One region of the Bacillus sp. KICET-3 genome, then DNA from elsewhere that is predicted to be linked to it. Evidence: riboswitches for the same ligand, from Rfam matches in the RefSeq annotation. Region 1 holds a riboswitch; the other holds the start of a gene.
What was found. Region 1 has a riboswitch for cyclic di-AMP ahead of R5H20_RS03000 (dicarboxylate/amino acid:cation symporter). Riboswitches for the same ligand answer to the same signal wherever they lie in the genome.

Region 1 (14,960 bases):
AAATATCGATGAATTCAAAGCGGAAAATCTTTTTCTTTTCCGCTTCCGTTTTACCGACCACTCTCCTCTGTGTGAGTGCGGAGTGAAGGTAAATCGCATGAGGCATGACCGTCGCACCGAGAATTCCCGCCGCCAAGAGAATACTGTCCGCGCCGTTGAAGCGGGGAACCAGCATCCCTTCAAGCACCGCTACGGGATCCGGTTTTGCAAAAAAGGTCTGTAAAGCAAACGCGATGACGACGATAAACAGCATCCCGGTAATCGCCGCTTCAAGGGGGCGGAAGCCGCGTCTTTGCAGTTCCAAAATCGCGAATGACCCGACAGCGGCAATGATGGAAGCCTCTAAAAGCGGAATGCCGAACAAAAGATAAAGTCCAAGCGCGGCGCCGATAAATTCGGCAAGGTCTGTCGCGATCACGACCAGTTCGCCTTGAATCCACAAGCCGAAAGAAACCGGCTTTGGAAATTCCTCTCTGGCGACCTCAGGCAGGTTTTTTCCCGTCGCAATCCCCAGTTTTGCTGATAATGACTGAATAAGAAGCGCCATAATATTAGAAAAAAGAATAACCCATAATAGCAGATACCCGTATTTGGAACCGGCAGCGATATTTGTGGCAAAGTTCCCCGGGTCAATATAAGCGATGGCAGCTATAAAAGCCGGGCCTAAAAAGGGAAGAAGCCTTTTCAAGCCTCTGCTTTTTCCATCCAATGCGTCTTGAGCGTCTTTTGATATTTGTGTGTGTCTGGACATATCGTTACTGATCATCTGATTCACCTAGATTCTATGTTGTTTTTCCTTGTGCTATAAATGTTTCCTTAGTGCAAATTATATGTTCATCATATGCCTGCCATCATCAATTGTCAACTGTTAGATTTTATAGTGTATGCATTTTTGCACAAACAAAAACCAGCATCGCTGCGAAACGATGCTGGCATGGATGCTGCTTATGCTTGAGACCCCATTCTTCCGCGGAAGATCAGGCTTAAGATAAAGACGAGAATCGCGGCGCCGATAATGGCGGGAAAGATGGCGAATCCCGCAATATCAGGGCCCCAAGTGCCGAACAGCCCATGGCCGATCCAGGCCCCGATAAAACCGACCACCATTGAGCCGATGATGCCGCCCGGAGCGCCGTTGCCGCCGATGGCACCTCCGATTAAACCGATGACAATTGCAACAATCACTGAAACGAGAAATCCTAACATTGTCCTTTCACCCTCTTTCAAATGATTTATATTATGTCTTTAGCCCTGCCAAGACGAATATAAACGTTTGAAAGCATATCAGCGTTTGAAAAGACGTTTATTCCTCAAGCAATGAAGCGCCGGCGATGCCGGGATGCGTCATTTCATAAGGATCAAGAATCAAGTCAAGCTCTTCCTCTGTCAAAACATCATGCAGCAGGCAGAGCTCGCGGACAGACCGTCCTGTGGCAATCGCTTCCTTTGCAATCCGCGCTGCGGCTTCATAGCCGAGGTGGGGGTTGACCGCCGTAATCACGCCAACGCTTTTTTCGACGAATTCTTTCAGCCTGATTTCATTCGCTTCTATCCCTGCGACACAATAATCCGTAAATACGCGGAATCCGTTGTTCATGATCTTGATCGATTGCAGCAGATTAAATACAAGGACAGGCTCCATGACGTTTAATTCGAGCTGGCCCGCTTCAGAAGCAAGGCAAATGGTATGGTCATTGCCGATGACCTGGAATGCGATCTGGTTCATCACCTCGGGCATCACCGGATTCACTTTGCCCGGCATAATGGAAGAACCGGGCTGGCGGGGAGGGAGGCGGATCTCTGCGAGTCCGGCCCTTGGGCCTGACGCCATTAGACGGAGGTCATTGGCGATCTTGGACATATTCATCATTCCTACTTTCAGTGCAGATGATACCTCTGTGTAGGCGTCCGTATTTTGGGTGGCGTCGACAAGGTGTTCTGCCCCGACAAGCTCATACCCGCTGATGTCGGATAAATGTTTGACTACGTTTCTGATATATCTCGGATCGGCGTTCAGGCCGGTTCCCACCGCCGTCGCCCCCATGTTGACTTCATAGAGGTGGTGCCGGGATTGTTTAATCCGCTCGATGTCGCGTTCGATGACGCGCGAATACGCTTCAAACTCTTGCCCGAGGCGGATCGGCACGGCGTCTTGAAGATGGGTCCTCCCCATTTTAATGACGGAGTCAAATTCAGCCGCTTTTTTTCGGAAGGCGTCCAGCATATCCTCCATCGTCGCTATCAGCTTTCTCATGTGATTTAAGGTTGCCAGATGAATGGCTGTCGGAAAAACGTCATTCGTTGACTGGGCCATATTGACGTGAGTATTGGGGCTTAAATGGAAGTAATCTCCTTTTTCTCTCCCTAAAAGCTCTAATCCTCTGTTGGCGATGACCTCGTTTGTATTCATATTCATTGAAGTTCCGGCTCCGCCCTGAATGGGATCGACGATGAAATGATCATGCCAATGGCCGTCTATCACTTCACCGGCCGCTTTTACTATCACTTCGCCAAGATCTTTATACAGCCGCTTAATTTCCATATTGGAAAGGGCGGCGGCTTTTTTGACCATCGCCAGCGCTTTAATGAGCTCTTCATCAATCTGATAGCCGGTAATGGGAAAGTTTTCAACGGCCCTCATCGTCTGTACGCCGTAATATGCATCTGCTGGGACTTCTTTTTCGCCTAAAAAATCTTTTTCAATCCGGGTGGTGTTCGTATCCATTGTTTGACATCCTCCGTAATGTTGTTTCTTATGCTGTAGTGTGCCACGAACCACCGGGTTTTAGTTTTTGAACGAAAAAAAAGTAAAATTGGCTCGGAAATGCCGGCTGTCAAGAAATAAAAAGCCCTTTTTTATTAAACATATCCGCTTATTTGCATGCAGGGGAATTTTTAAGGAAACATATGCAAAAAGATATAAATAGTAAAATAGTTATGTCTATTTATTATTAACTTAATTAAATACTTTACGATCACGCTTTTTTGTAGTAAAGTCCTTAATAAAATTTCAAAAGAAAGGAAGATCACAATGGGAAAAGCGCTGATGATCAACTTCCCCGGCGAAGGTCACATCAATCCCTCTTTAGGCGTGACAAAAGAGCTTCAAAGCAGGGGAGAGACGATCGTTTATTATGCTGTTGAAGAATATGCAGAAAAAATCAAAAAAACAGGGGCTGAGGTCCGTTTGTACCCGGACTTCAGAGAGACGATATCCTTTGGAAAAAACATGACGGGCGATGAAAACAGGGACTATGCCGAAATGATGTACCATATGGCGAAAAAAGCCATCGATATCGTTGATCTGATATATGAAGAAGTCCGCCATGAAACGTACGACTATGTCATTTTTGATCATCACTTTTTGGCGGGAAAAATCATTGCCGAAAAGCTTGGGCTTCCGGGCATCTCATTGTGCACGACGTTCGCGATCAATAAAGACATGGGAAGATCGTTTCAAAATAAGCAGGGTGACTTGGAAAGCTCACCTTATTTTGAAAAATTCAAACGGATGGTTGCAGAACTAAACGAGCGTTATCCAGTCAGATTTGAGGATCCGTTCGATGTTTTCCTTTGTCCGGGGGATATCACGATTGTCTTTACTTCAAGAGAATTCCAGCCGCAAGCGGATAAGTTTGGAGACGATTATTTGTTTGTGGGGCCGTCCATCACCAGCCGGCCGGAATCTGCCGATTTTCCGTTCGTCGAACTGGAGGGTGAAAAAGTCATCGTCATTTCGATGGGGACGATTTTTAATCGGCAACAAGAGGTTTACAATATGTGCATTGAAGCTCTGAAGGATTTTGACGGCAAAGTGGTGATGTCAATCGGCAAATATACGGACCCGGCCGATCTTGATCCGATCCCTGATCATTTTATTGTTAGGCCGTATATTCCGCAGCTGGAGCTTTTGAAAATAGCCGATTTATTCGTCACGCACGGGGGAATGAACAGCACAAATGAAGGGCTCTACTTCGATACGCCGCTTCTCGTCATCCCGATGGGAGGAGATCAATTTCTTGTCGCCGCCCAGGTCGAGAAGACAGGGGCCGGGCTGAAGCTTGACAAAAAGGAGCTCTCCTCAGCAGTGCTGCGGCAAAAAATAGAAGAAATCATCAATAACGGCTCCTATACCGCCGGCGCCGCGGACATCGGCCGGTCGCTGCGGGACGCCGGCGGCTACAGCAGGGCGGCGGATGCCATTTTCGGCATCATCCGGCAAACATGAGACGCTCCAACATCAGGAGCGTCTTTTTTTAGTCTATCCGTATCATGCTGCCGTCTTTCTTATGAACGATGACGGCGGTTCCTTTATTGCGGCCGATTTCCTTCGCCCGTTCCACCGCCACAGACTTTGTTTTTTCACTTCAATGGCGCGCTTGGCATCATCGGCTTTCACCGCCCGGCCTATGACATGCCCGCGCTTTTCCGTGAGCTCGGGGCGCTGATTCAATCCGCCGCCATCCAGTTTTGTCTCACCATCATTTTCCAAAAACGTCTTGGTTTCTGTTTTTCAGCCCACTCTTTTGCCCGGCTTATTGCGATCGGAATTACGCTCCGTTCTTCATACCCCTCGTGCGATTTTGTTTTGAGCGGAATAATCATCGCTCACTGACCATGGCATCCTCTCACCCCTCCTTTTTCGTATAGGTAAAAAAACACGGATTCTTAAGGCTGATCATTGTATACTATAAAAAACGGTAAGGAGGACAGGCGTTCCATGCATAATGAACAGACAGACCTAGAGGCCCAGCTGAAAGCCATTGAGAAATGGGAAAAGGAACAACAGAAAGTATGGTTTTGGGAACGGATCGGCCGGATTCCGTTTAAAGTGCTGGACAAGCTTACGCCGGCGTTTATCCAGGATAAAATCGGCGTCCTGCTCGATGAAATCGGAGGCTTTATTCAAAATGGCGGGCAATATTTGACGTCTGAAAAACATCTCATCCGGCAGTTTCAAAAAAAGCTTCCGGAAGAAACGATTCAAACAATTGAGGATATCAAAAAAGCACCGCTCTCTGTGATGGATCATATTTGTGAAGAGCTGGGAAAAAACAGGGCGAACACTGCTGCCGTCCAAGGCGCGACAACGGGTGTCGGCGGTTTGTTTACCCTTGCCGTTGATATTCCCGCCATTCTCGGCCTTTCCTTGAAAACGCTGCAGGATATCGCGGTCTCATACGGCTACGATCCGAAGGATAAAATGGAGCGCATGTTCATCATTAAATGCCTTCAGCTCAGTGCGGCGGACATAGTCGGAAAAAAAGCGATCATCGAAGAGCTCAGTACATATCATCAACAACCCGGCGCACGCCAGAACATGATCTCGCAAATTCAGGGATGGCGGGAAGTCGTCTATACGTACCGCGATTCTTTCGGCTGGAAAAAGCTCTTTCAAATGGTGCCTGTCGCCGGCATTCTCTTTGGGGCAATCTCAAACCGCTCAATGGTTGGCGGGGTTGCTGAAGCAGGGATGATGATGTATAAAAAACGGAGAATCCTTGAAAAGCTTGCAGAGCTGGAGCGAGAACAGGCGGAATAAGAAAAAACGGGCTGCCGATTAGATCGGCAGCCCGTAAATCATTTTGATGTTCTTGTGAAACGCGGCAGCCCGAATATGATCGCGGCAATCCCGCAGATGCCGATCAAAATCGGATAAAAGGAATAAGGCAGAATGCTGATCGGCGATATTTTCGCAATTTGCGCCGCTGACAGCATTTGTGCGCCGTAGGGGATCAGCCCCTGGATAGCGCAAGAAAAAATATCAAGGATGCTCGCCGACTTGCGATTGTCGATGCCGTATTGATCTGATAAATCTTTGGCGAGCGGCCCTGCAGTAATGATGGCTATCGTATTGTTGGCCGTGGCCAGGTTGGCGGTGCTGACAAGTCCGGCGATTCCGGCTTCGGCTCCTTTTTTTGAACGGATCCGGTTTGAAACGAAGTGAAGCAGAAAGGCGATTCCGCCGTTTCTCTTCATCATTTCCGCCATTCCGCCGATCAGAAGGGACAAAATGATCAGCTCAGACATGCCGCCGATCCCTTCAGTGATGGCGCTTAAATAGGAGTGAAGCGTCAGGCTGCCGTCAAAGATTCCGATAACACCGGACAAAACGATTCCGCCGAGGATGACGGCCATAACGTTGAACCCGAGAAGCGCAAAAATCAGCACGCCAAGGTATGGAAGCACCTTCACCCAGCTGTATGCCGCTTCCTGAGCCCCAAGATGCCCGCCTTGAGAGAAGATGACCAGCAGTATGACCGTTATCACCGCGGCGGGCAGTACGATCAAGAAATTGGTTTTGAACTTGTCCGCCATTTTCGTTTTCTGTGTACGAACCGCTGCAATCGTCGTATCAGAAATAAATGATAAATTGTCGCCGAACATCGCTCCGCCGACAACGGCAGCCACCGAAAGCGCAGCAGAAACGCCGATTTCGCCGCTGATTCCCGCGCCGATCGGAGCAAGAGCTGCGATCGTTCCAGTCGAGGTTCCAATTGAAATTGAAATAAAGGCAGCGATGATAAATAAGCCTGGAACCATAAACTGTTCAGGAATAAACGACAGGGCCAGATGCACCGTCGAGTCTACGGCTCCCATCGCTTTTGTGGCAGACGAAAAAGCGCCGGCCAAAATAAAAATCATGATCATAATCATAATATCGGGGTGGCCCGCGCCTTTTGCGAACCACTCCGTCTTTTGATTGAGCGTCTCTTTTCGGTTCATGGCCAATGAAAGAACCGAAGCGATCAGAGCGGCGGCGACTATTGGAAGGCTGTAGAAATCGCCGGTTACAATCCCTGATCCAACGAATAAACAGACAAATAATAAGAGCGGCAAAAGCCCGGAGGCTTTTCCGGTTTGGTTTTGCATGATGTACACCTCTTCTATTTCTTCAAACCCTTTTTCATCAATATCCAACACTTTAAAAGGCGAACGGTTAAAAGTCAAATGGTAAAATAAGTTCGGGAGAACATCAAACAAAAAGAGGGGGAGCATATGGAGGCCAATCCAGTACGACATGTAATCGAAATGGCAAAAGGAACGAAGGATGATATTCATTTTGCCGTTTCAGAAGTAAATGACCATTGCGTGCGGGCCGCGGTTTTAGAAGGTGAATGCCAGTGGCGCTTTCATCCGGATTCAGAAAAGCTGATCATCGTGTTGGAGGGGGAGCTATTGGTCGATGTCATGGATCACAGGACAGAAGTTCTGCAACGAAATGATTCATTTTTGATTCCAAGAGGCGCGATTTACAGGTTTCGTTCCAATCAACAGACCGTCTGTCTCTCGGTGGCAAAAACAGCGTCTGAAGCCGTCGGATTTGAAAAAGATAATGTGCTGAAGCTGATTCGGTGCAAGCCGGCCGGCCGGAATCGGCAGCCGTTCAGCGAAGCGCAGGCCAAATGGAAGCCGATTTCAAACATAAAAGGATTCGTCAGGCAGTGGGGCGGCTGGCTGGAGGCTGAAGAAGGGCCTGAAGCCGTGATCATGGCGCTTTGGAAGACGAAACAGGATTATATGAATTTCATGAAGAATGATCACGATCTTATCTATGAAACAACAAATCAAAAAGACACGTTTCATTCAAGCCATATTGAGCTGATAGAAGATCCGGCAGAGATCGGACGGGCATTGAAACGCCATTCGCCGGCCCTTGTCCCGGAATGGACGGTCGCTTGCAGGGCGTAATAAGCGTTGATCATCCCGAATGTTCTCCCGGCTCTTTCGTAAATGTGCTATTTTTGTTTACTCTTTTTCAGACGTGGAATGTAAAAACCATACCACTTAAAAAGGAGGAATTCAAAATGGCAGACAACAATGATAACAAAATGAGCCGGGAAGAAGCAGGCCGAAAAGGCGGAGAAGCCACAAGCAAAAACCATGATAAAGAATTCTACCAGGAGATCGGTGAAAAAGGCGGAGAAGCCACAAGCAAAAACCATGACAAAGAATTCTACCAGGAGATCGGTGAAAAAGGCGGAGAAGCTACAAGCAAAAACCATGACAAAGAATTCTACCAGGAGATCGGCCGAAAAGGCGGAGAGGCCACAAGCGAAAACCATGACAAAGAGTTCTACCAGGAGATCGGCCATAAAGGCGGAGAGAAAACAAGCGAAACCCATGGAAAGGAATTTTACCAGGAAATCGGTGAAAAAGGCGGAGAAGCCACAAGCAAAAACCATGATAAAGATTTTTACCGCGATATCGGCGAAAAAGGCGGAAGACAAAGAAGAAGCGGTTAAAAAGGAGAGAGGGGGGCTCCATTGGGGGCCTTCTCTTCTTCACTGCATCCTACTAAAGGATTTGAGTAGACAGACCTATCAAACCGATGGCCAAACAGTGATAAACCGGCGTCTGGTGTATATTTTTTTCGCTGTTTTGAAATATAAAATTTTTTATGATTTATTTAAGCGCGGAAAGAGATTTCCGCGCTTTTTTGTTATATAATTTACAGATGATACATCAAATTGTAATTATAAAGCTTGAATATGCTAATAGTTAAGGACTAAAGTACTGGTGGGAGTGTGCAAGAATGGCAGCGTTGATTAAATTTTTTCAGCATCCTGGGGTCAGGCGCTTTTTTGTTTTTGTTATTTTAACGGGGGTTTTATACCTTTTACGCAGCATGATGAATTTAATACTGCTCACATTTATTTTTACATTTTTAATGAATCGTTTGGAAAATGTGATCAGACATTTTTTAAACCGCTTTATTAGAGTCAGCCAGAAGCTGATTATATCCTGTTTATACGCTGCACTTGTTCTCGGGCTTTCGCTTGGCGGGGCGCTGTACTATCCTGTTATCGTCAAGCAGATTCAGCAGCTGATTAAACAGGGAAAATATATCGCTTCTCATCCAGACAGCATCCCTTTTCTCGATATGATCACCAATATGTTCGGCGATATCAACCTGACATCGTATTTGGAAAAGGGACTTAACTTTATCTATACATATATTACGGACATCGGCACATTCGGTCTGCAAATGGTGATGTCTTTGATTCTCAGTATGTTTTTCTTAATTGAAAAAGATAAAGTCATGAATTTGATGGATAAATTTAAAACGAGCAAAGTGGCCGTTTTTTATGAGGAGATTGCTTTTTTCGGTAGAAAATTCACGAGAACTTTCGGCAAGGTGCTTGAGGCTCAGTTCATCATCGCTTCTGTCAACTGCGCGTTAACGACCATCGCCCTTGGAATCATGGGTTTTCCTCAGCTTTTCGGCCTGGCGGTCATGGTATTTTTCCTCGGTTTGGTTCCTGTCGCCGGCGTTGTCATTTCTCTTATTCCGTTAAGCTTTATCGCCTACAGCATCGGCGGAATGGCTTATATCGTTTCCTTGGTGCTCGTCATTATGATCGTCCATGCGATTGAAACCTATTTCCTTAATCCGAAATTGATGTCTGCAAAGACGGAGCTGCCGATTTTTTTCACGTTTATCGTGTTGATTTTCTCAGAGCATTTCATAGGCATTTGGGGCCTGATCATCGGGATTCCGATTTTTGTGTTTTGCCTTGATGTTCTTGAGGTGACAAATAAGGACGAAAACCGGGACGCGAATCCTAATAAATAGCAAAAAATTGTAAAATGAAAAAGGTTGTTTACATATTTCGAATTATCAGGTATAAATGTAATATAACTTTATAACGCCACACGTTTAATCCTTTTTTAGGAGTGGGGGACCCGATCATTTGGGGTGAATTTTTCCGTTCCATGCGAGCGGAAAGACGGACATCTCTTCGTCCGAACCCGTCAGCTAACCTCATCAACGTGAAGAGAGTCATGTGGAACCAAATCAAATGGTAAAAGTCCATGGGAGACCTCTCTCATGGGCTTTTTTTCAAAAGGGGGAAACTTTATTGAAATTGGCAACGAAAATCATCATTGGTTTAATTCTTGGTGCGGTAGTCGGTATTGTGTTAAACGTCACATCGCCTGACCTGTTCTCGAAGCTCAATACGTTCCTATTCGGGCCGCTCGGGACCATCTTTTTAAATCTCATTAAGATGCTTGTTGTTCCAATTGTATTCTTTTCTCTGACATTGGGGGTAGCGGGGCTTGGAGATCCCAAGAAGCTCGGCAGAATCGGTGCGAAAACGATCGCGTACTTTTTATCGACAACAGCGGTCGCCATCATTATCGGCCTTATCTTGGCCTTGGTCATTAAACCGGGAGAAATCGGGTCATATGATACAAGCTCTGCGGAATATTCAGCCGAAAAAGCGCCGAGCATAGCGGAAACGCTGCTGAACATCATTCCGACAAATCCGGTTCAAGCGATGGCCGAAGGAAATATGCTGCAAATCATCGCTTTCTCCATCCTCGTGGGACTCGGGATTACAATGCTCGGGAAAAAAGCGGACGCTCTTCTGAAAGTGGTTGAACAAGGCAACGAATTGATGATGTATCTCGTCAACCTTGTGATGAAATTTGCGCCGTATGGGACGTTCGGTTTGATCGCGACAGCAATCGGCAGCCAGGGATGGAGCGCGATCAAAGCGATGGGATTGTACATGATCGTTGTCATATTGGCACTTGTCATCCACACGATCGTCACTTACGGTACGACGATTGCATTGTTCGCAAAGCGGAATCCGATTACATTCTTTAAGGACTTCTCAGAGGTTATGATCGTTGCGTTCAGTACGTCAAGCAGTAATGCGACACTGCCGGTTTCCATGGATGTCGCGCAAAGAAAGCTGAAAGTGCCGGAGCCGATCAGCAGTTTCGTTCAGCCGCTCGGTGCTACGATCAACATGGATGGAACGGCGATCATGCAAGGGGTTGCGACCATCTTTATCGCTCAGGTTTACGGGGTGGATCTCACAATGCCACAGCTGTTGATGGTTGTGTTGACCGCCGTGCTGGCAAGCATCGGTACAGCAGGGGTGCCCGGCGTGGGTCTGATCATGCTGGCGATGGTTCTTCAATCTGTTAATCTTCCTGTTGCCGGAATTGCCTTAATTTTGGGAATTGACCGACTTCTAGACATGATCCGGACGGCTGTCAACACGACAGGGGATGCGGCATGTGCCGTGATTGTTACCGAAACGGAGAAAAAGCATGGCAAAATCGAAGCGCCTCATTCAGAAGTGTCTATGTAATGCGGTGAAAAATGCTATAATCAAACAGTGCCTTTTGGCACTGTTTATTTTTTTGGAAAAAGGAGGACAAGCATGACTGATCATCCTGTTTTACATATAGAAGGCGTCAATAAAATCATTGACGGCAAAACGATACTGAAAGACATCCATCTTAAGGCCGGCAAGGGGGAAATCATCGGCCTGCTTGGTCCGAACGGATCCGGAAAAACGACGCTCATCAAGCTGATCACCGGGTTAATCAAAATGAGCAGCGGCTCGATCATCATTAACGGTTTCCCGATTGACCGCCAATTTGAAAAAGCGATTCAATCTGTTGGCGCCATTGTGGAAAATCCTGAATTCTATCCATATCTTACAGGCTATGAAAATCTTAAACATTATGCCAATATGCATTCCGGGATCAGCCAGGAGAGGCTGGAAGAGGTGGTCGGCCGCGTTGGTCTTGAAGATGCGATTGACGATAAAGTGAAAACCTATTCGCTTGGAATGAGACAGCGTCTTGGAATTGCCCAGGCGATTCTTCACCGTCCCAAGCTGCTGATTTTGGATGAACCGACGAACGGTTTGGATCCGGCGGGAATGAAGGATTTCCGGGAACATCTGCGGGAGCTGGCCAAAGAGGAAGAGACCGTCATTCTTTTTGCAACGCACTTGTTGAAGGAAGTTGAAGATTTGTGCGACAGGGTCGTCATCCTTCAAAAAGGCAGGGTGAAATCTTCAGTCAGCCTGACTGAGGCGGAAGAAAAGCTTGAAACAGCGCTTTTGGAGGTGCAGCCTCAGGAGAAGGCGCTTCAATGGCTGACCGAGAATGGCTATGAAGCATGGATGGAAAAAGGGCTGTTGGCTGTCAAAGCTGAAAAAAGGCAAATTCCCGCTTTAAATAAACAGCTTGTCATCCATGATATTGATGTATATTCGATTGCTCCTTTTAAACAGTCGCTTGAGGATGAATATATGACATTAACCGCTGCGATGGAGGAGGGAGATTCAGATGTTTCGGCTGATTAAAAATGAGCATGTCAAGCTGGTCAAGCGAAAAGTAACCGTTGTATCGCTGGCGTTAATTGTTGTGTTTCAGTTTCTGCTTGCATTGGTGACAAAACGGATTTTGGCTGGCGCAGGCGCGGATGATCATTTCATCGGCTACTTTTCTTTTGCGCCCAACCTGAATATTCTTTTGCAGGGTCTTACGATTGTAGTGGCGGCTTCGATCATTTCATTTGAGTATGACAAAAAGACGATTAAATTTTTGCTGATCCGCCCTGTCAGCAGAGAGAAAATCCTGATCTCCAAGTTTTTGACAATCGTGCTTGCAAGCATTTGGCTTTTTATGATCTATTACGGCTTTTCACTGCTGTTCGGTCTTGTCTTTTTTGGAGCAAAACTCGATCCAAAGGCCGGGACATTATTTTTCAATACGTTAAGCATGATCGGCTCGCAATGGCTTGAGGTTTTTCTGATGGCCGCTTTTGCGTTCCTGTGTTCGGCTTTGTTCAGAAGCAGCGCCCTCAGCATCATGGTGTCGATTGCCGTGCTGTACGGAGCTAAAACGCTTGTGACGATTATGGCGTATTTAAAAAATCCTTGGGGAAAATTTTTGCTGTTTGCCAACACCGATTTTACGCAATACGGCGAACATGCAAAAACGCTTTTTACAGGAATGACCCCGGTATTTTCGATTGTTATCATCGCCATTCATTTTGTGTTTTTTATCGGTGTGGCCTGGTGGAGCTTCTGCAAACGGGACATCAAACTGTAAAAGCGGTGGCGGAGGCATGACATTTTTGTGAAACATGTCGCGGTTACAGTTTTATGCTCCTATTTTTCCTTATAATAAGGGAATAGGAGATGACCAATCTATGCGAAAATTTATTACGGCAATGCCGATGATCTTGCTGTTGTCATTTTCATTTGTCTCTTTTGCTTTTCATTTTGACCATCTTGTCTATTTTAGACTTGCGCTTGGATTGTTTTCGCTTGCAGGTTTGTTAATGTTATATAAATTAAAAACTGGTTTCCGCTTTTTTATCGGCTATCTGTATGCAAGCTGGATCGTGCTTGCCGGCATCGCCGCATATGAGGAACCGCTGTTTTCCGACTTTTTCTTCGGCGGTCTTGTCATCACGATGGGCTATTTGACATACATGCTGATTTACCTCGGAATGAAGAAAGACGGACAAACCGCGTAAATGAAAGTGCGCCTCGCTTCGAGAGCGCGCTTTTTTATAATACTCATTGGTTGCGCATCAGCATTTCGCAAACTATAATACATATTAAATTGATCGGAATAATGTCAGGGGGTTTCCATGTGTGCTCATTATTTGTAAAAAACGAAAAACAGCGGGAATGGCTCGAAAAAATCGGGAAACTCGCAGATGAATTTGCGAAAACGGCCGCTTATTATGATGAACATGCTCTTTTTCCAAAAGAGCATATCCAGCAATTGCGCGATTCGGGCTATACCGCGCTGACGGTGGCGGAAAGGTACGGAGGTGAAGGCATTTCACTTTATGACATGCTTTTATTTCAGGAAAGATTGGCAAAAGGAGACGGTCCAACCGCTCTCAGCATCGGCTGGCATTTGAGTGTCATGGGGGAATTGGCGGAAGGAAACAGCTGGGATCCCGACGTGTTTTCGATGGTTTCCAAAGAATCGTTGAAGGGGGCGCTGGTTAACAGGGCGGCAAGCGAAGCACAGACCGGCAGTCCCACAAGAGGCGGACGCCCCGGCACCAATGCCGTGAGAGAAGGGGGCGGCTGGATCGTAAATGGCAGAAAAATCTTTACGACCATGTCCCCTGTGCTTGACTATTTCCTTGTCACCGCATGGATCGAAGAAAAACAGACGATCGGTGTCTTTTTGATTCACAAGGATGCTGAAGGTCTGGCGATTGAGGAAACATGGGATATGATCGCGATGAGAGGAACGGGAAGCCACGATCTTGTGCTGACAGATGTCCGCCTTGACGATTCAATGCTTGTAGAGCTTCTAACCGGCAAAAGAACGGAAAGCATCAACGGCTGGCTTCTTCACATTCCGGCCGTCTATCTCGGAATCGCCCAAGCGGCGAGGGATTATGCGGTTCATTTTGCAAATGTCTATACGCCGAACAGCTTGAAAGGGCCGATTAAAGAAGTGCCCGCTGTTCAGCGGCATATCGGGGAGATTGATTTGGAGCTGATGAAGGCCCGTCATTTCTTGTACCATGTCGCAGAAATCTATGATGATCCGAAACGCCGCAGTCAATTGACAGGAGAACTCGGAGCTGTTAAACATGCGGTCACAAATGCGGCGATCAATGTTGTGGACAAAGCGATGCGGGTCGTCGGAGCGAAGAGCCTCGCAAGGACAAACCCGCTGCAAAGATATTACCGGGACGTCAGGGCGGGTCTTCACAACCCGCCAATGGATGATGCGACCATCGCCAAGCTTGCCGGAAAGGCGTTCAGCGAAACATAAAAAAGCCGGACAACTGCCCGGCTTTTTTTCATGATTGTTTTCCTTTGGAAACGGCCGTCAGCCTGCGGTCGATCCGGTCATAAATCATGTCCATTTCCTTATGGCTGCGGATGATTTCTTTTTTATATTCGTCGACAAGCTGATGATAGGTTTTAATTTTTCGTTTTGACATGGTTGTCCGCCTTTCTTCGCTTTATAGATTCGTATTCGCTTTCAAGTTCGTTCAAGGACAATTCGTAAAGGTGCCGTTCCGCTTTTTTGTATATTCCAAGCTGAATGAACCGCTGTATGATTTGCATTTTTCTATCTTCAGATTGAGGGGGCACAATATTCACCTCGCAACAGCTATATGATATTGATAATCATTATCAATTATACAAAAGCAAATCGCA
Region 2 (14,960 bases), 2.1 Mb from region 1:
ACTGAACATGGATGCCTTTTTTGTGTGTACCTCAACCAATTGCTGCAGCTGTTTTTTCGATATTCCCGTCAGCCGGCTGATTCTCGGAATTTGCGCTGCTGCTCCGGCAGGACTGATATCGGGGTCTAATCCCGATGCGGAATTTGTGACCAAATCGATCGGCAGTTGATTGACAGGTACATCGGGATTCTCCCGCTTCCATTTTTCAATGGATGTTTTTACGCGTTTCAGCAAAGCGGGATTTGACGGAGCTTCATTTGGCGATCCGGATCCTGAGGCATCATAGCCGATGCTTGATACTCTGCTGTTAAAATAGCGCGGATCAGTGAATGGCTGGCCAATTAATTCAGATCCAACAGCCTCTCCTTTTTTGTCATAAACAAGGCTTCCCATCGATTTTTCAGGCATTACGGCTTGTGAAATGCTGGTCAGAGCCAACGGATAAGCAAGTCCGCAAACGATCATCAAGAGCAGACTGATTCTGATAACAGGGCCGATTTCCTTCATGATTGATCCTCCTCACACCATGATCTGCATGATCATATCGATCAGCTTAATTCCAATAAACGGGACGAGCACACCGCCAAGTCCGTACATCAATAAATTGCGGGCCAACAGCGCGTTTGAATTCATCGGCTTGTATGCGACTCCCCTTATTGCCAGCGGCACAAGCAGCGGAATGATCAGCGCATTAAATATCAGCGCCGATAAAATCGCCGACATCGGCGAAGCGAGTCCCATGATATTCAACGATGCCATTTGGGGAATCGCCGTCATAAACATCGCAGGAATAATCGCAAAATATTTGGCGATATCATTTGCGATACTGAAAGTTGTCAAAGCGCCGCGGGTCATGAGCAGCTGTTTTCCGATCGATACGACCTCAATAATTTTCGTCGGGTCGGAATCGAGATCAACCATATTGGCCGCTTCCTTTGCTGCCGTTGTTCCGCTGTTCATGGCAAGCCCGACATCGGCCTGCGCCAGCGCAGGCGCGTCATTTGTTCCATCGCCTGTCATAGCGACCAGCTTTCCTTCTGCTTGTTCGCGTTTGATCACATCGATCTTGTCTTTTGGTTTACTTTCCGCGATAAAATCATCCACCCCGGCTTCCTTTGCAATCGTGGCCGCTGTTAAAGGGTTGTCGCCTGTACACATGATCGTTTTAATCCCCATTTTCCGAAGCTTTTCAAAGCGTTCTCTCATCCCCGGTTTTACGGTATCCTTTAAATAAATCAAACCGTACAGTTGATCCCCGGCAGCCACAGCCAGAGGGGTGCCGCCTTCTTTTGAAATTCGCTCGCTTTCCCGGTCAAAATCAGGCGGGACCGTTCCGCCGTTCTGTATCACCCATTTTTTCACCGCGTCAACGGCGCCTTTGCGAATGGCTGTTCCATCCGGAAGGTTGATGCCGCTCATCCTGGTTTCCGCCTTGAATTCTATACATTCCCCGTCTTCGGCGGCAGAAGCGTCAAATGGAATGGATTGTTTTTTGGCAAGCTCGATGATCGAACGTCCTTCAGGCGTTTCATCATGAATGGAACAGAGCGCCGCGTATTCGCCGACCGTTTGAAGCGTTTCTTGGCCGGCCGGGACAAACTCGCTCGCCATCCGGTTTCCAAATGTGATCGTTCCGGTTTTATCAAGAATAATCGTATTAATATCACCGGCGGCTTCAACCGCTTTACCTGACATCGCAAGTACGTTAAAACGGGTGACGCGATCCATGCCGGCAATGCCGATAGCCGACAGAAGCCCTCCGATTGTCGTCGGAATCAGGCAGACCAGCAGTGCAATCAAGACCGCCGGGTCAATGTGAAAGCCGAGATAATCCGTAAAAAACGGAAGTGTCGCGACAACGATGAGAAAGATGATGGTCAGGCTCGTCAACACTGTATTCAACGCGATTTCATTCGGTGTTTTTTGTCTTTCCGCCCCTTCAACTAAAGCGATCATCTGGTCTAAAAATGTTTCGCCGGGGTCACTTGTGATTTTTACTTTAATCGAGTCGCTGACAACCCGGGTTCCTCCGGTAACGGAGCTGAAATCGCCTCCCGGCTCTTTTATGACAGGCGCTGATTCACCCGTTATGGCCGATTCATCAACTGAAGCGAGACCGCTGATCACTTCGCCGTCGCCGGGGATCATTTCTCCTTGGGAAACAATGACAACGTCTCCTTTTCGCAATTCGTCAGACGATGCTTTTTTCGTCTTTCCGTCACCTGTTACTTTATTGGCCCATACTCCTTTCTTCGTTTGTTTTAAAGAATCGGCCTGCGCTTTTCCTCTTCCTTCAGCAAGCGCCTCGGCGAAGTTGGCGAATAAAACCGTCAACAGCAAAATGACGGATACCGCCGGATTGAACCATGGATTTGCCGTACTGCCGAAAAACTGCGGAAACACAGACAGCAGTATTGTTATCAAAAATCCCATTTCAACGATAAACATAATCGGATTTTTAGCCATCGTTTTCGGATGTAATTTGATAAAAGCCCTTTTAACCGCGTCCTTTACGATCGATTGATTCGACATTTGGCCCGAATCTGATTCGAGGTGCGGATGGGCATGGTTCAAATCATTCATGTTATGCATCCTCTCTTTCATAATGTTAAAAATTCCGCGGCCGGTCCTAACACCAGGACAGGGAAGAAGGTCAACGCTCCGACAATCAAAATCGAGGTGATGAAAATGCCGGCGAAAATACTTGAATCTGTCCGGAATGTCCCAATGGTTTCCGGGACGGTTTTTTTCTTGCACAACGATCCGGCGACCGCCAATAGCGTAACAATTGAGAAATAACGGCCGATGAACATCACGATTCCTGTCGATAAGTTCCAGAATGGCGTCGCGTCCTTCAGCCCTTCAAATCCTGAACCATTATTAGCGGCCGAAGACGTAAATTCGTATAAAATTTGGCTGATCCCATGGAAACCTGGATTTGAAATCGCCTCCCGCCCCACCTGAGTAAAGATGGCAAGCGCCGAGGCCCCCAATATCAACAACGGATGAATCAACAGGGTGACTGCTAAAAGCTTCATTTCTTTTCCTTCAATTTTTTTGCCCAAAAATTCAGGCGTTCTTCCGACCATTAATCCCGACAAGAAAACAGTGATCATCGCATAGAGCAGTATATTCATAAATCCGGCGCCAAAGCCGCCGAACACCGTGTTCAGCATCATATTGAGCAATGCCAAGAGGCCTGTAAGCGGCGCAAGCGTATCATGCATCGTATTGACCGCTCCTGTCTCACTCGCAGTTGTGACCATCGCATAAAAGGCTGAATACACAGTTCCAAAACGGACTTCTTTTCCTTCCATACTGCCTTCCCCATGCTGGATACCCGTTTGATTGATCACCGGATTTCCGCCGGATTCGGTTATGAAGGCTGCACCAACCATGAATAAAAACAACAAGCCTGCCGAAATGAAAAGGATTCGACCCTGCTTCAGATTTCCAACCATTTTTCCATAGGTAAACGGCAGGGAAACGGTCATCAACAGCATAAGCAACATTTGCAGCGCATTGCTCCACCCATTTGGATTTTCGAATGGATGTGCCGAGTTTACGCCGAAATACCCCCCTCCGTTGTTTCCGAGCTCTTTAATCGATAAAAAGGACGCGACAGGCCCCCGCAAAATCGATTGCTCCCCTCCGGTTATCGTTTTTACGGTTACGGAAGAATCAAGTGTTTGCGGTACACCGAGACCCACAAAAACAATTGTCGCAACCACTGCAATCGGCAGCAGAATTCGAGTGATGCAGCGGATGAGATCAATGTAAAAATTTCCGAACGGCTTTCCGGCTAGTCCGCGAATCATCGCAATGGCAGCTGCAAGCGCAGTGGCCGGCGCGGCAAACATTAAAAAGATAATGGCCGTCATTTGTGAAAACAGAGAAAGCCCGGTTTCACCGCTGTAATGCTGCAAATTCGTATTGGTCATAAAACTGATCGCCGTATTAAACGCAAGTGTCGGCTCCATTCCCGCAATATGAGCAGGATTTAAGGGCAGCACTCCCTGAAGCCGGAATACGAGGTAAACGATCAATATCATAACCGTATTCGTGACAATTAAAGCGGCGGCGTACTTTTTCCAGGATTGGTTTTCCGCTTTCACACCGCCGATGCGATAAAACACGCGTTCAACCGGATAAAAAAACCTATCGATTGCAGAAGGGGCGTAGTCGAATACTTTTGCTATGTAAAGCCCCATTGGTTTAGCCAGCAATAAAGCGATCAGCAGGATGCAGCATATGGAAATAAACGCTGTCATTTCTTTAACCCCCAATATGTTTACAGTTAAAATTTTTCCGGATTTAAAAGAGCGTACATCAAGTAGACAAACGCGGCGATGACCGCAGCTGCCAGTAACATCATCGGACATTCCTCCTTCCCCGGCTTTGTCGATTAGCTGATCGTTTTTCCCGCCCATTTCAGCAATAACAGCATCACTGCTGCTAAACAGACGACGATGGCCCACATGGCGATATCCAGCATTTCCTCACCTCCTTGATTTTTTTGCATGAAAAAAAGCCGCAAGAGAACAAACCTCTTACGGCTTTGGTTTTGGGCACAGTTAAGAAACCGTGCTTTCCGCACGCATTTGGGTTCTCTTCAAACGCTTGCGAGGTTAGCTGTCGGATTCAGGTGCAAAGAGTCACCTTACCTTTCAAAAGGATTCACCCCAAGTGGCCGCGCCACAAAAAATGGTTCCCCCGCTTCCAGTCTGGAATTCAGCGATTACGATAATTGGAAATTTTATTCAGATTTTTGATGAGATTTATAATACGCTCGTTGCATATTAGTGTAAAGCTTCATAAATGACCAAATTGGCTTATTTTTATCTTTTATCAGCCTTTTACAGCATCAAATCGTTTGATTACTTCTATTTTCTTATTATCCCTGACATTTTCTTGATCTCCACTTGTGAATAAAGGGTTGGGAACAATCCAAAAAACACCGTCCGAACATTCGAACGGTGCCTTCCATTTTAAAAATCAAAGTTATCAGGATCTGGGCCGACCCGGGTATTCTCGTTTAAAGCATCGATTTGCGCCATCTCCTCATTGGTCAGCTCAAAATCGAATATATCCGCGTTTTCTGCGATCCGATGCGCTTTTGTCGATTTTGGAATCGTGATGACGCCGTTTTGCAAATCCCAGCGCAAAATCACCTGGGCTGCGGTTTTGCCATGCTTTTTCGCGATGTCCTTCAGAAGGTGATGATCAAGCAATTGTCCCTGCATTAATGGGGACCATGCTTCAAGCTGAATTCCATGCGCTCTGCAAAATGATTGCAGCTCCTTTTGCGTCAGGCGCGGATGGCACTCGACTTGGTTGACCATCGGTTTGATTTTCGCATCCTTCATCAAGTCTTCAAGATGATGGATTTGAAAGTTGCTGACGCCGATCGCTTTGACGCGTCCAGCTTCATAAAGAGTTTCAAGCGCCCGCCACGCCTCTTTATACCGGCCTTCAACGGGCCAATGGATCAGAAATAAATCCAATTGATCAAGCCCGAGTTTGCTGAGGCTCTTCTCATAGGCCGCGATTGTCTCTTCATATCCTAAATCTTCATTCCAGACCTTTGATGTCACAAATAGATCTTCTCGTGAAATGCCTGCCTCTTGCAAGCCTTGACGGATGCCTTCCCCGACTCCCTCCTCATTTCCGTATATCGCTGCCGTGTCAATGCTCCGGTAGCCGTGGGCGATGGCCGTCTTCACGGCATTCACCAGTTCCGGCCCTTCTTCCACTTTAAACACCCCGATGCCAAACCAGGGCATTTTCACGCCATTATGCAATTCTGTTCGATCTTGTAAATGTGTTGCAGTCATCATATGAGACCTCCTGTTATCCATTTTGTTTTCAGATGCAATCCCCTAAATTTTTTTGCAAGTTGCGGCCATCGTGTTGTTCTTTGCGTTCAAGAGCAAGGCTCAAGCCTGTCAGCACGACGGCGCCCAACACCATGAATCCGCCCACCCATGCGGTATGAATGAGTCCGACCGATTCTGTGATCACCCCCCCTAAATATGATCCGATGGCAATGCCTGCATTAAAGGCCGCAATATTGACGGCAGATGCGACATCCACCGCACCCGGTACAAACCGTTCGGCAAGCATGACGACATAAACCTGCAGCCCCGGAACATTCATGAAAGCCAAAAATCCCATCAAAATGATCGTGATCAAGCCTGCCAGCTTAAAAGGCGCTGTAAACGCCAAGACGAAAAGCACGGCAGCCTGGGCGATAAACATATAAAACAATGCGGTCAGCGGCTTTTTGTTTGCGGCTTTACCGCCAATGATGTTGCCGAGCGCAATGGCAATGCCGTATACAAGCAAAATGACAGCGACGGCTTCTTCTTTAAAACCGGTGACATGCTGCAGCAGCGGGGACAAGTACGTAAAGACGACAAACGTGCCTCCGTATCCCAAAGCGGTAATGATAAATAAAAGCAATAACCGGCCGCTTTTCACAAGCTTCAGCTGACTGCGGAATGTCGTCCGGACGCCTTTCGGCAAGTCGCCAGGCACAAGGATGCTGTTTGCAATAAAAGCCAATACGCCGACGGCGACGATCGCAATAAAGGCAAACCTCCAGCCGAATTGCTGCCCAATAAAAGTGCCGATCGGAACACCCGTAATCGTCGCGACGGTCAGCCCCGTAAACATGATGGAAATCGCTCCGGCTCTTTTATGCTCCGGAACAAGGCCGGCGGCAATCGTCGAGCCGATCGACATAAAAACACCGTGTGAAAATGCGGAGAGCACGCGGGCGGTCAAAAGAACGCCGATGCTTCCGGCACATGCGGCAATGCCGTTCCCGATCATAAACACCATCATAATCAACAGCAGTAACGTTTTCCGGGACATAACCGATGTAACGGCTGTTAAAACAGGCGCTCCGAACGTGACTCCCAAGGCGTATAAAGATACGGTCAGCCCTGCTGTCGTAACCGAAATATGCAGATCATCGGCAATCAGCGGCAGCAGGCCAACGCTGATAAACTCTGTCGTGCCGATCGCGAATGCGCTGACGGCCAAAGCCAAAAGCGCTAATATACTTCGTTTTTTATGAAAAGAAGACATTTGATTCCCCCTATGATTTTGGTATAGCGAATTGTTGCCGGCAAATGATATTATGGTACATATCAGTGATAAAAAAAAGTACGCACTTGCAAGTACTATAGGAACTGAAAAGTATGATAGGCACTTTTAAGTGCCTATCGATCGGAGGAAGAATATGAAGCAGAAAAAATACAATATTTCGGTTGAAGCAACTCTCGAAGTCATCGGCGGAAAGTGGAAATGCGTCATCCTCTGCCATTTGACGCACGGTAAAAAGCGGACAAGCGAATTGAAGCGGCTCATGCCGAACATTACGCAAAAAATGCTGACCCAGCAATTGCGGGAATTAGAAGAAGACGGCGTCATTAACCGGATCGTATACCAGCAGGTTCCTCCAAAAGTGGAATATGAGCTCAGCGAATACGGCTGGACCCTGCGGAATATCTTGGACTCGCTGTGCGCATGGGGTGAAAAACATATCACAAGGGTCTACGGAGATAAATTCGCAGTTTTGGAAGACAGTGTGCTGAATGATAAATTAAAGGAAAAGCCCGGCATTCAGGAAAAATAACAAAAACGACATTCCTTTGGGTGGAATGTCGTTTTTTATTTGCTTTACGAATAATAGCGGGACAGTTCGACGATCATCGCCCCCATCCGCTCCAGCTCCGGAGCGAGCAGACGTTCAACCCCTTCCTCTCTCAGCGCTTCTGCCGTCACTTTCCCGACAGCGGCCGCTGTCACATGTTCCTGAAACGCTTTGACGATTTCTCCCGCGATACCTGCTTCTCTGGCGAAATTGAAAAGCGAACGGACTTGAACGGCGGTCGTGAAACAAACCGCATCCACCTCACGGCCGATGATCTCTTGACACAATAAGGAGACGGTTTCCTGCTTCGGAGGGGTATGCCGGTAAGGCAAAAGCGGGAATACGGATGCCCCTTTATCCTTTAAAAACGCCAGCAGCGCCGGCGCATTTTCTCCGTGGAGCTGCACCATGACCCGTTTTCCGGCCAAATCGTAAGGCTCAAGGGCGTGTATCAGCCCGCCCGTCGTACCGTCTTCATCAGACGCCTCCGGAGTAATGCCGAGCTTCTTTAAGGCAGACACGGTTTTGTATCCTCTTGATGCCGCCTTTGCCTGGCGGATTACGTGCAAAAACCGGTCACGGAGCCCAAGCTTCTCTGCAAGACTGACAAGTGTTTCTGTACCGATTCCAGTCGTAAAAACCGCCCAGTCGGCTCCCGTTTCTACAAAGGCCTGCAATTCGGGCCCGACTTCTTTTTCCGCTAAAAATACGGTTCCTTGAAGAGAGCGGGCGACTGAAATCCCGCCTTGTTTTTCAATCAGCGTGCTGATCTCTTCGATTTTCCGCGAACCGCCGATGGCAATCCGTTTGCCGGTTAATCCTTTTACCACTGCCAATCCCTCTTTCTTTATCTTTTTATATGAATCTCAAGTTTTTCGGTTTACTAACATCTTCCATGTGAGATATGATAGAATTATCAAAAAATTAACAGGAGGTTTTTCAGATGTCGACCGATTCCCGTTTTGACACCCGTGCTGAACAATTGACGAAGCATGCCCGTTTTTTCGAGTATACCACCGCTTCCGATCCGATTGGAAGCGGAAGCATCAGTCCGGTGCCGGTTAAAGAATTCGGGCCGGAATTGTACCGGTCAGGGGATACGCGGATGATTCCATTGGACATCTCAAAAGAGCTTAAAACCGATTATCCCGCATCAAGCCCGTCCCTTCTCGCCCACTTTATCACGATTCGCAGGGGTGATACGATCAATACGAGCCCGAACGCGACAAGCGAATTATATTACGTGATTGAGGGTTCCGGCAGCACAGATGTCAATGGAGAAACAATCCAGTGGCATAAAGGCGACTTTTTAACGCTGCCCGCAGGTTCAAACAGCCGCCATACCGCAGCGGAAGACGCATCCATCTATTATATAACAGACTCGCCGCTTCTCCGCTATTTAGGAGTAAACGCAGCTGAAGCGCGCTTTAAGCCGACTCTTTACACCGCCGAACAGGCAAAAGAAAAATTAGCCGAAGCTGCCAATTCCCCCGACGCCCGCTTTCGCAACCGTATTTCTGTTCTGTTAAACAATGATAAATTCGATCAGACGTTAACCATCACACACGTACTGTGGGCGATGTTCGGAATCGTTCCTCCGGGCTCCAAACAAGCGCCCCACAGCCATAAGTCGGTGGCTCTTGATTTTGTCGCCTATGCCGCGCCAGGGACGTATACATTGGTCGGCAGCCGGATCGATCCCAAAACAAAAGAAATCATTGATCCGGTCAGAGTCGACTGGGTAACCGGAAAAGCGTTCATTACACCGCCCGGGTTATGGCACTCCCACCATAACGAATCAGGCGAAGCCGCCTACATCATTCCGATTCAAGATGCCGGACTGCAAACGTACCTGCGGACATTGGATATTCAGTTTCAACATTATGAGAAATAAAACGGGGTTTCAAAAAGGAGCCGGCATGTTTCGGTGGCGGCTCCTTTTTTCAGAGCTTCGCAAGGCCCTGATTCCCCACGCTCCCCGATTTTCCCCTGAACTCCTTTTCCCTTTCTTAGGGACGGCCGTTTCTCTGATAGTAATCAATGACAAACATTCTAAAATTGCTCGCCGCCGGCGATAAATAGTGGTCTTTTAAGACGGCAAGGCCGATCATCCGTTCACAGCGGTAATCTGCAACACGGCAGTACGCGACAGGGGAATGGACATGTTCTGAGGTTTTCGGCAGAATCGCCGCACCGAGCCCTGCCGAAACAAGCCCCAAAATGGTCGATACTTCCTCTCCTTCAAATGCAAGCTTCGGACTGATCCCTAAATCCCGGCACATTTGATCGAACACATAGCGAAGTCCGTATCCAGGCTTAAATCCGACGAAATCTTCATCGGCTATCGTTTTCATCGCGATTTCTTTTTGGCCGGCCAGCGGGTGGTCGGCAGGCAGCACCAGATAAAGCGGCTCTTTATCCAAAACGGTCCACTCAAGCAGTTCGTTCGGCAGCGGCGGCGAGCTCATGCAAATATCGGCTTCGCCCGTTTCCACCATGTGCTGCAGCACTTCGTTCGCCCCTTGATAAAGGCGGAATCCTACATGGGGGTGCAGTTTTTTAAATTCGGCGATGAGCTGCGGCATGACCCAGGAACCAAGTGTATGCAAAAAAGAGACCGAGACTTCTCCGTAATCGGGATCTGCGCTTTGTCGGACCTTCTGAACCCCTTCATCAAGCGCATGGCGCGCTTTTTTTGCTTTAACGAGAAACTGTTCGCCATACCTTGTCAGCCGCACAGATTTTGATTTTCTGATAAACAAAGGCACGCCCAATTCTTCCTCAAGCTTTTTGATGGAACGGCTCAAAGCCGGCTGTGAAATGCTTTGCTCCATTGCGGCTTTTGTAAAATGCCGATGCTTGCTGACGGCGATAAAATTGTCAATTTGATGGAGCTCCACTCTTTCACCTCCTTATCATAACAAAAATGCATCATATCTATAGTTATTATAAATTAGACACATCACAAATGAAAGCGTAGGATGGATCATAGAGCTAGATTGCAGAAATGAGGGACCAGCATGAAATACATTCAGCCGCATACGAAGGACTATCAACACGCAAGCATCGCCTTATTTATCAGCGGTTTTGTCACGTTTGCCACATTGTACACCACACAGCCGCTGATGCCGGTATTTGCAGAGGAATTCGGCATTTCCGCGGCGGCGGCAAGTGTAACATTATCAATCTCAACGGGCATATTGGCATTCTCTTTACTGATGGCGGCGGCATTGGCGGACGGATTTGGCCGCAAAACGATCATGACGCTGTCGCTTTTTTCAACATCCATCCTCGGCCTGTTGACAGCGTTCAGCCCGAACTTTGCCGCCCTTCTTGTCATGAGGGGCCTGCTTGGGTTCTTTCTCGCGGGTGTTCCGGCCATCGCCATGACCTATGTCGGTGAAGAATTCGATCCGAAGGGGCTTGGGAAAATGATGGGGCTCTACATCAGCGGCACGAGCCTCGGCGGCATGAGCGGCAGACTGTTGACCGGCCTTTTGACAGACCTTTTCGGCTGGAGGGAGGCGCTCGGCATCATCGGCGCCATTTCCGTCGTGCTGAGCTATCTGTTTTGGCATTTGCTGCCGCGGCCCCGGCACTCCGTAAAACAGCAAACCAATTTCAAAAAAACATGCGGAGCTTACAGAGCCGTTCTTGTTAACAGGCGGCTCATGCTGCTGATTTCTCTTGGCTTTATCTTAATGGGCAGCTTTGTCACGATGTTTAATTATATCGGATTTCAGCTGATGGCCCCTCCATACCGGCTGTCGCAAACGGTCATCGGTTTGATCTTCATCGTTTATTTGGCGGGTGCGCTCAGCTCGGTTTATATGGGAAAGAAAGCCGACGCCTTCGGCAGCCCATTGATGATCAAAATCGCCATCGCCATCATGGGTTCGGGCGCCTTGATCACGCTTTTCTCGTGGCTGCCGCTGAAAATTGCCGGCATTGCCGTCTTTACGTTCGGATTTTTCGGCGCCCATTCGATCGCCAGCTCCTGGGTTGGCCAGAAGGCCGATGATCAGCGCGTTCAAGCCTCTTCCCTTTATTTGCTGAGCTATTATCTCGGCTCAAGCCTGGCAGGTTCGTTCGGCGGTTTTTTCTGGATCCATTTCGCATGGACGGGAATCATCGCTTTTATTGCGGGATTGCTATTGATCGCCTACCCGGTGATTTTCTTTGCCGAAAGGGAAAAGAAACAGCTGTCAAGGGAATGTGTTGAAGCAAAGGATTGACCTAAACCTTTTTCAACCAACGCCGATATATAGATCAAAGCCGGCATGACATTTCCTTCTGAAGATCAGCCGTTTTTAGAAATCGAATGCAGTCCGTCATGTTGGCTTTTCCCTTACGATCCGCTATCATGTTTGACGGAGGGGGATTTCTTTGCTGAAGAAAACGGGATTCTGCGGATTGATGGTTTCTATTGTTTTGGGCATTTGTCTAAGATGGAGATTGAATAACAGCGGCATACTGCCTGACATGTTATCCATTGCGGGCTTTGTATTCGCCTTGATGTACATATGGGACGAGATGAAAAAGGAGAGCCGAAAAGCGCTTCTCTGGAAAGGAACGGGCGTGATCATCGGAACGGCTTTGCTGGCGTTTGTGATCATCAAAGGCCGTGAATCGATCATCAGCCTGCCTTTTTTCAGCGGCTGGGAAACGCCTGCCCAAGCCGTTTATATTTTATCGGTTCTTGTTCTGGCAGCCATCATCATCTCTTACATAAACGAAATATTTTCAAAGTCATAAAGAGACAACCTAAACGGGTTGTCTCTTTTTGCGTTTACGCCTGGAACGATAAAGATGCCTCGGCAGAAACGGCGGCAGTCCAGACGTCTTTTGCATAGCGTCCTTCTGCTTGCAGATTGGAGAGCCAGTTTTGCGCCTCTCCTCTGCTTGCCCGATATACGTTTTCATATGCCTCGCACAGAGTACGCTCGACGTCCGGAGCCATTCGCGCGCCGTCTCCGCAAATATATAAGCGGGCACCTTTATCCAGGAGATGAATCAGCATTTCTGCGTCTTCCTTCATCAGATCCTGAACATATGTTTTCGGCCGGCCTTCCAGCCGCGAAAATGCAGTGTGCAGCTGTACGATCCCATCCCGCTCTGCTTTTTCTAATTCATCGCGATATAGATAATCCTCTTCCGGATGACGGCAGCCAAAATACAAATGGGCTTCGCCAAGCGTTGCCCCAGCTTCTTTTTGGACGCGGCGCGCCTGCAGAAAGCCGCGGTATGGTGCGACTCCCGTTCCTGGTCCGACCATGATGACCGGTGTTTCTGGATCATCCGGCAGTCTGAAGCCTGAAGAAGGCTTGCGGATAAAACAAGAAAGGCTGTCCCCCGGGTTGAGCTCCGCCAGATAATTTGATGCCACCCCGCGGTATTGGCCCCGTCCGCTCAGCGCCGGACCGCTCACAACCGCTACTGTGATGCTCGTCTTTTGTCCGTTTTGCCGAGGCGAGCATGAAATGGAATAGTATCTCGGCTTCAATGCAGGCAGGAGCGCCAAAAATCGGGCAAACGGCAGCTCACAGGCCGGATATTGCTCAAGCAGGTCAAGCATTGTCAAACGTTTCTGCAAAACCTGTGCTTTATAGGCCTCATCTTCCAACAGTTCTTCAAGCTCCCGCTTATGAGGCGGACACACCGTGTGGGCGGCCAGTTCACGAAGCTGGGTTCTCGTAGCCGGTTCCTGCAGTTCAACGCTGTTTTGGAACAGAGCTCTGAGATTGACCGGACGATCTAATGGCAAATGGGCGGCAGGGCGTTCTCCGCTGATCAGCACGTGTTCATTTCCGCTCAGGCCAAACCGCTTGAAAACCCGGCCGATCAGCGCCCTGCTGTTTTGCGGAAGCACACCGAGATGATCTCCTTCTGTATATGCAGCTCCTTCCGGTAAAGAGATGTCAATATGCCGTGTGCTTCTTCCGCTGTTTCCTCTCTGAAGTTCACGGTTGTCTAAGACATGCGCCGTAAACGCCTCATACGTTTTGACAAGGGGCGAGGCGGCCGGTGCGCTGATAAATTCGACGGAAAGCGCTTGTCTGTCAGCTTCCTGCTGCCGCTGCTCATCTAGAGAAAATGCTTTTCTTAAATTGGGCCACAGACCGTTTTGCCAAGCCTCAAAACTGCCTTCAAAATCATCGTTGGCGTCTCCTTCTCCAAGCTTGTGGAGCCTGCTGGCGCCTTTTTTCTCCAATGCGCTGTCAATCAGACGGGGAATCCGCTGGTAGGTGCTGGCCCAGCTGCTGTTCCCGCAGCCAAATACGGCATATTTGACGCCGTTTAAGTCTTTTTCATGATCCTGTTCAAGCCAATCGACGAATTCCTTTGCACGATCGGGCGGATGTCCGTTGTAAGAGGCGGTTACGATCAGCACCGCCCCTTCCTTCGGAATGCTGCCCTTATATTGATCAAGCTCGGCCGTCCTGGTTTGATAGCCTTGCAAAAGCGCTTCGTCTGCCAGCTGTCTTGCTGCATCTTCGGCTGTTCCCAGGTTCGAGCCGTATAGGACGAGCAGCGGAGTGCCGTGCCCATGCTCGGCGGCTTGCTGTGAATGGCCATCCTTTACGGCAGCGGTTTGTTTTTCTTGATGACCGGCCGCCATCATCGGCATGCTCTCTTTTCTCGGCCTTACCCGCATCGTAAAGTTTTCCGGTTTTATCGTAAGCGATTCTTTTATTTTCAGTTGATAATTCGTATGGTCTTCAAGTTCAAAATACTGAAGGATCATCCCGAGAACCATTGTCGCTTCATGAAGCGCGAACTGCATGCCGATGCAGGCGCGCTGGCCGTTTCCGAACGGTTTGTACGCGTTTTGCGGAATGCCGTCCATTTGTTCAAACCGCTCAGGCCGGAATGATTCAGCGTCATCTCCCCAGACGCTTCGATCCCTGTGCAGTTTTGGGATCAGAACTGATACGCTTTGCCCTTTTGGAATCAGGTATTTGCCGCCGATCACCGTTTCTTCCTTCGCATACAAGGAAAAAGAAGGTGCCGTCGGCCAAAGCCTCAGCGATTCGTTCAAAATCATCCGGATATATTTGAGCTGCTGAACCTGTTGATATGAAGGCACGGGATCTGTGAGCACCCGGTCAGCTTCTTCATAAGCCTTTTTAAGCACCCGGGGATGCTTAAGGAGAAAATAAAGGGCGAATGATAGTAAACCGCTCGTCGTCTCGTGCCCCGCGATCAAAAACGTGATGATCTGATAGCGGATGTTTTTATCATCGAGTTTTTCGCCGGTTTCAGGGTCCTTCGCATGAAGCATGAGGGACAGCAGATCGTT

Region 2: linked by a shared signal. The riboswitch ahead of kdpF (K(+)-transporting ATPase subunit F) and the one ahead of R5H20_RS03000 (dicarboxylate/amino acid:cation symporter) in region 1 are both predicted to bind cyclic di-AMP.

What each region holds. Positions count from the first base shown of each region.
Region 1 covers NZ_CP137345.1:598,487-613,446, forward strand. The annotation lists gene R5H20_RS02950 (Nramp family divalent metal transporter) at 1-766, opposite strand, end outside; gene R5H20_RS02955 (GlsB/YeaQ/YmgE family stress response membrane protein) at 946-1,206, opposite strand; gene aspA (aspartate ammonia-lyase) at 1,304-2,725, opposite strand; gene R5H20_RS02965 (macrolide family glycosyltransferase) at 3,032-4,228, shown strand; gene R5H20_RS02970 (DUF2188 domain-containing protein) at 4,257-4,349, opposite strand; gene R5H20_RS02975 (EcsC family protein) at 4,721-5,542, shown strand; gene R5H20_RS02980 (Na+/H+ antiporter NhaC family protein) at 5,581-6,873, opposite strand; gene R5H20_RS02985 (DUF4937 domain-containing protein) at 7,000-7,692, shown strand; gene gsiB (glucose starvation-inducible protein GsiB) at 7,809-8,246, shown strand; gene R5H20_RS02995 (AI-2E family transporter) at 8,537-9,577, shown strand; cyclic di-AMP (ydaO/yuaA leader) riboswitch at 9,649-9,789, shown strand; gene R5H20_RS03000 (dicarboxylate/amino acid:cation symporter) at 9,864-11,108, shown strand; gene R5H20_RS03005 (ABC transporter ATP-binding protein) at 11,181-12,116, shown strand; gene R5H20_RS03010 (ABC transporter permease) at 12,100-12,867, shown strand; gene R5H20_RS03015 (hypothetical protein) at 12,968-13,297, shown strand; gene R5H20_RS03020 (acyl-CoA dehydrogenase family protein) at 13,399-14,568, shown strand; gene fbpB (Fur-regulated basic protein FbpB) at 14,597-14,740, opposite strand; gene R5H20_RS03030 (Fur-regulated basic protein FbpA) at 14,721-14,867, opposite strand.
Region 2 covers NZ_CP137345.1:3,164,333-3,179,292, forward strand. The annotation lists gene kdpC (potassium-transporting ATPase subunit KdpC) at 1-507, opposite strand, end outside; gene kdpB (potassium-transporting ATPase subunit KdpB) at 520-2,532, opposite strand; gene kdpA (potassium-transporting ATPase subunit KdpA) at 2,601-4,271, opposite strand; gene kdpF (K(+)-transporting ATPase subunit F) at 4,298-4,375, opposite strand; cyclic di-AMP (ydaO/yuaA leader) riboswitch at 4,602-4,747, opposite strand; gene R5H20_RS16160 (aldo/keto reductase) at 4,989-5,837, opposite strand; gene R5H20_RS16165 (MFS transporter) at 5,866-7,143, opposite strand; gene R5H20_RS16170 (winged helix-turn-helix transcriptional regulator) at 7,247-7,642, shown strand; gene R5H20_RS16175 (uroporphyrinogen-III synthase) at 7,687-8,490, opposite strand; gene R5H20_RS16180 (cupin domain-containing protein) at 8,604-9,554, shown strand; gene R5H20_RS16185 (LysR family transcriptional regulator) at 9,670-10,560, opposite strand; gene R5H20_RS16190 (MFS transporter) at 10,681-11,895, shown strand; gene R5H20_RS16195 (YoqO family protein) at 12,047-12,415, shown strand; gene R5H20_RS16200 (bifunctional cytochrome P450/NADPH--P450 reductase) at 12,450-14,960, opposite strand, start outside.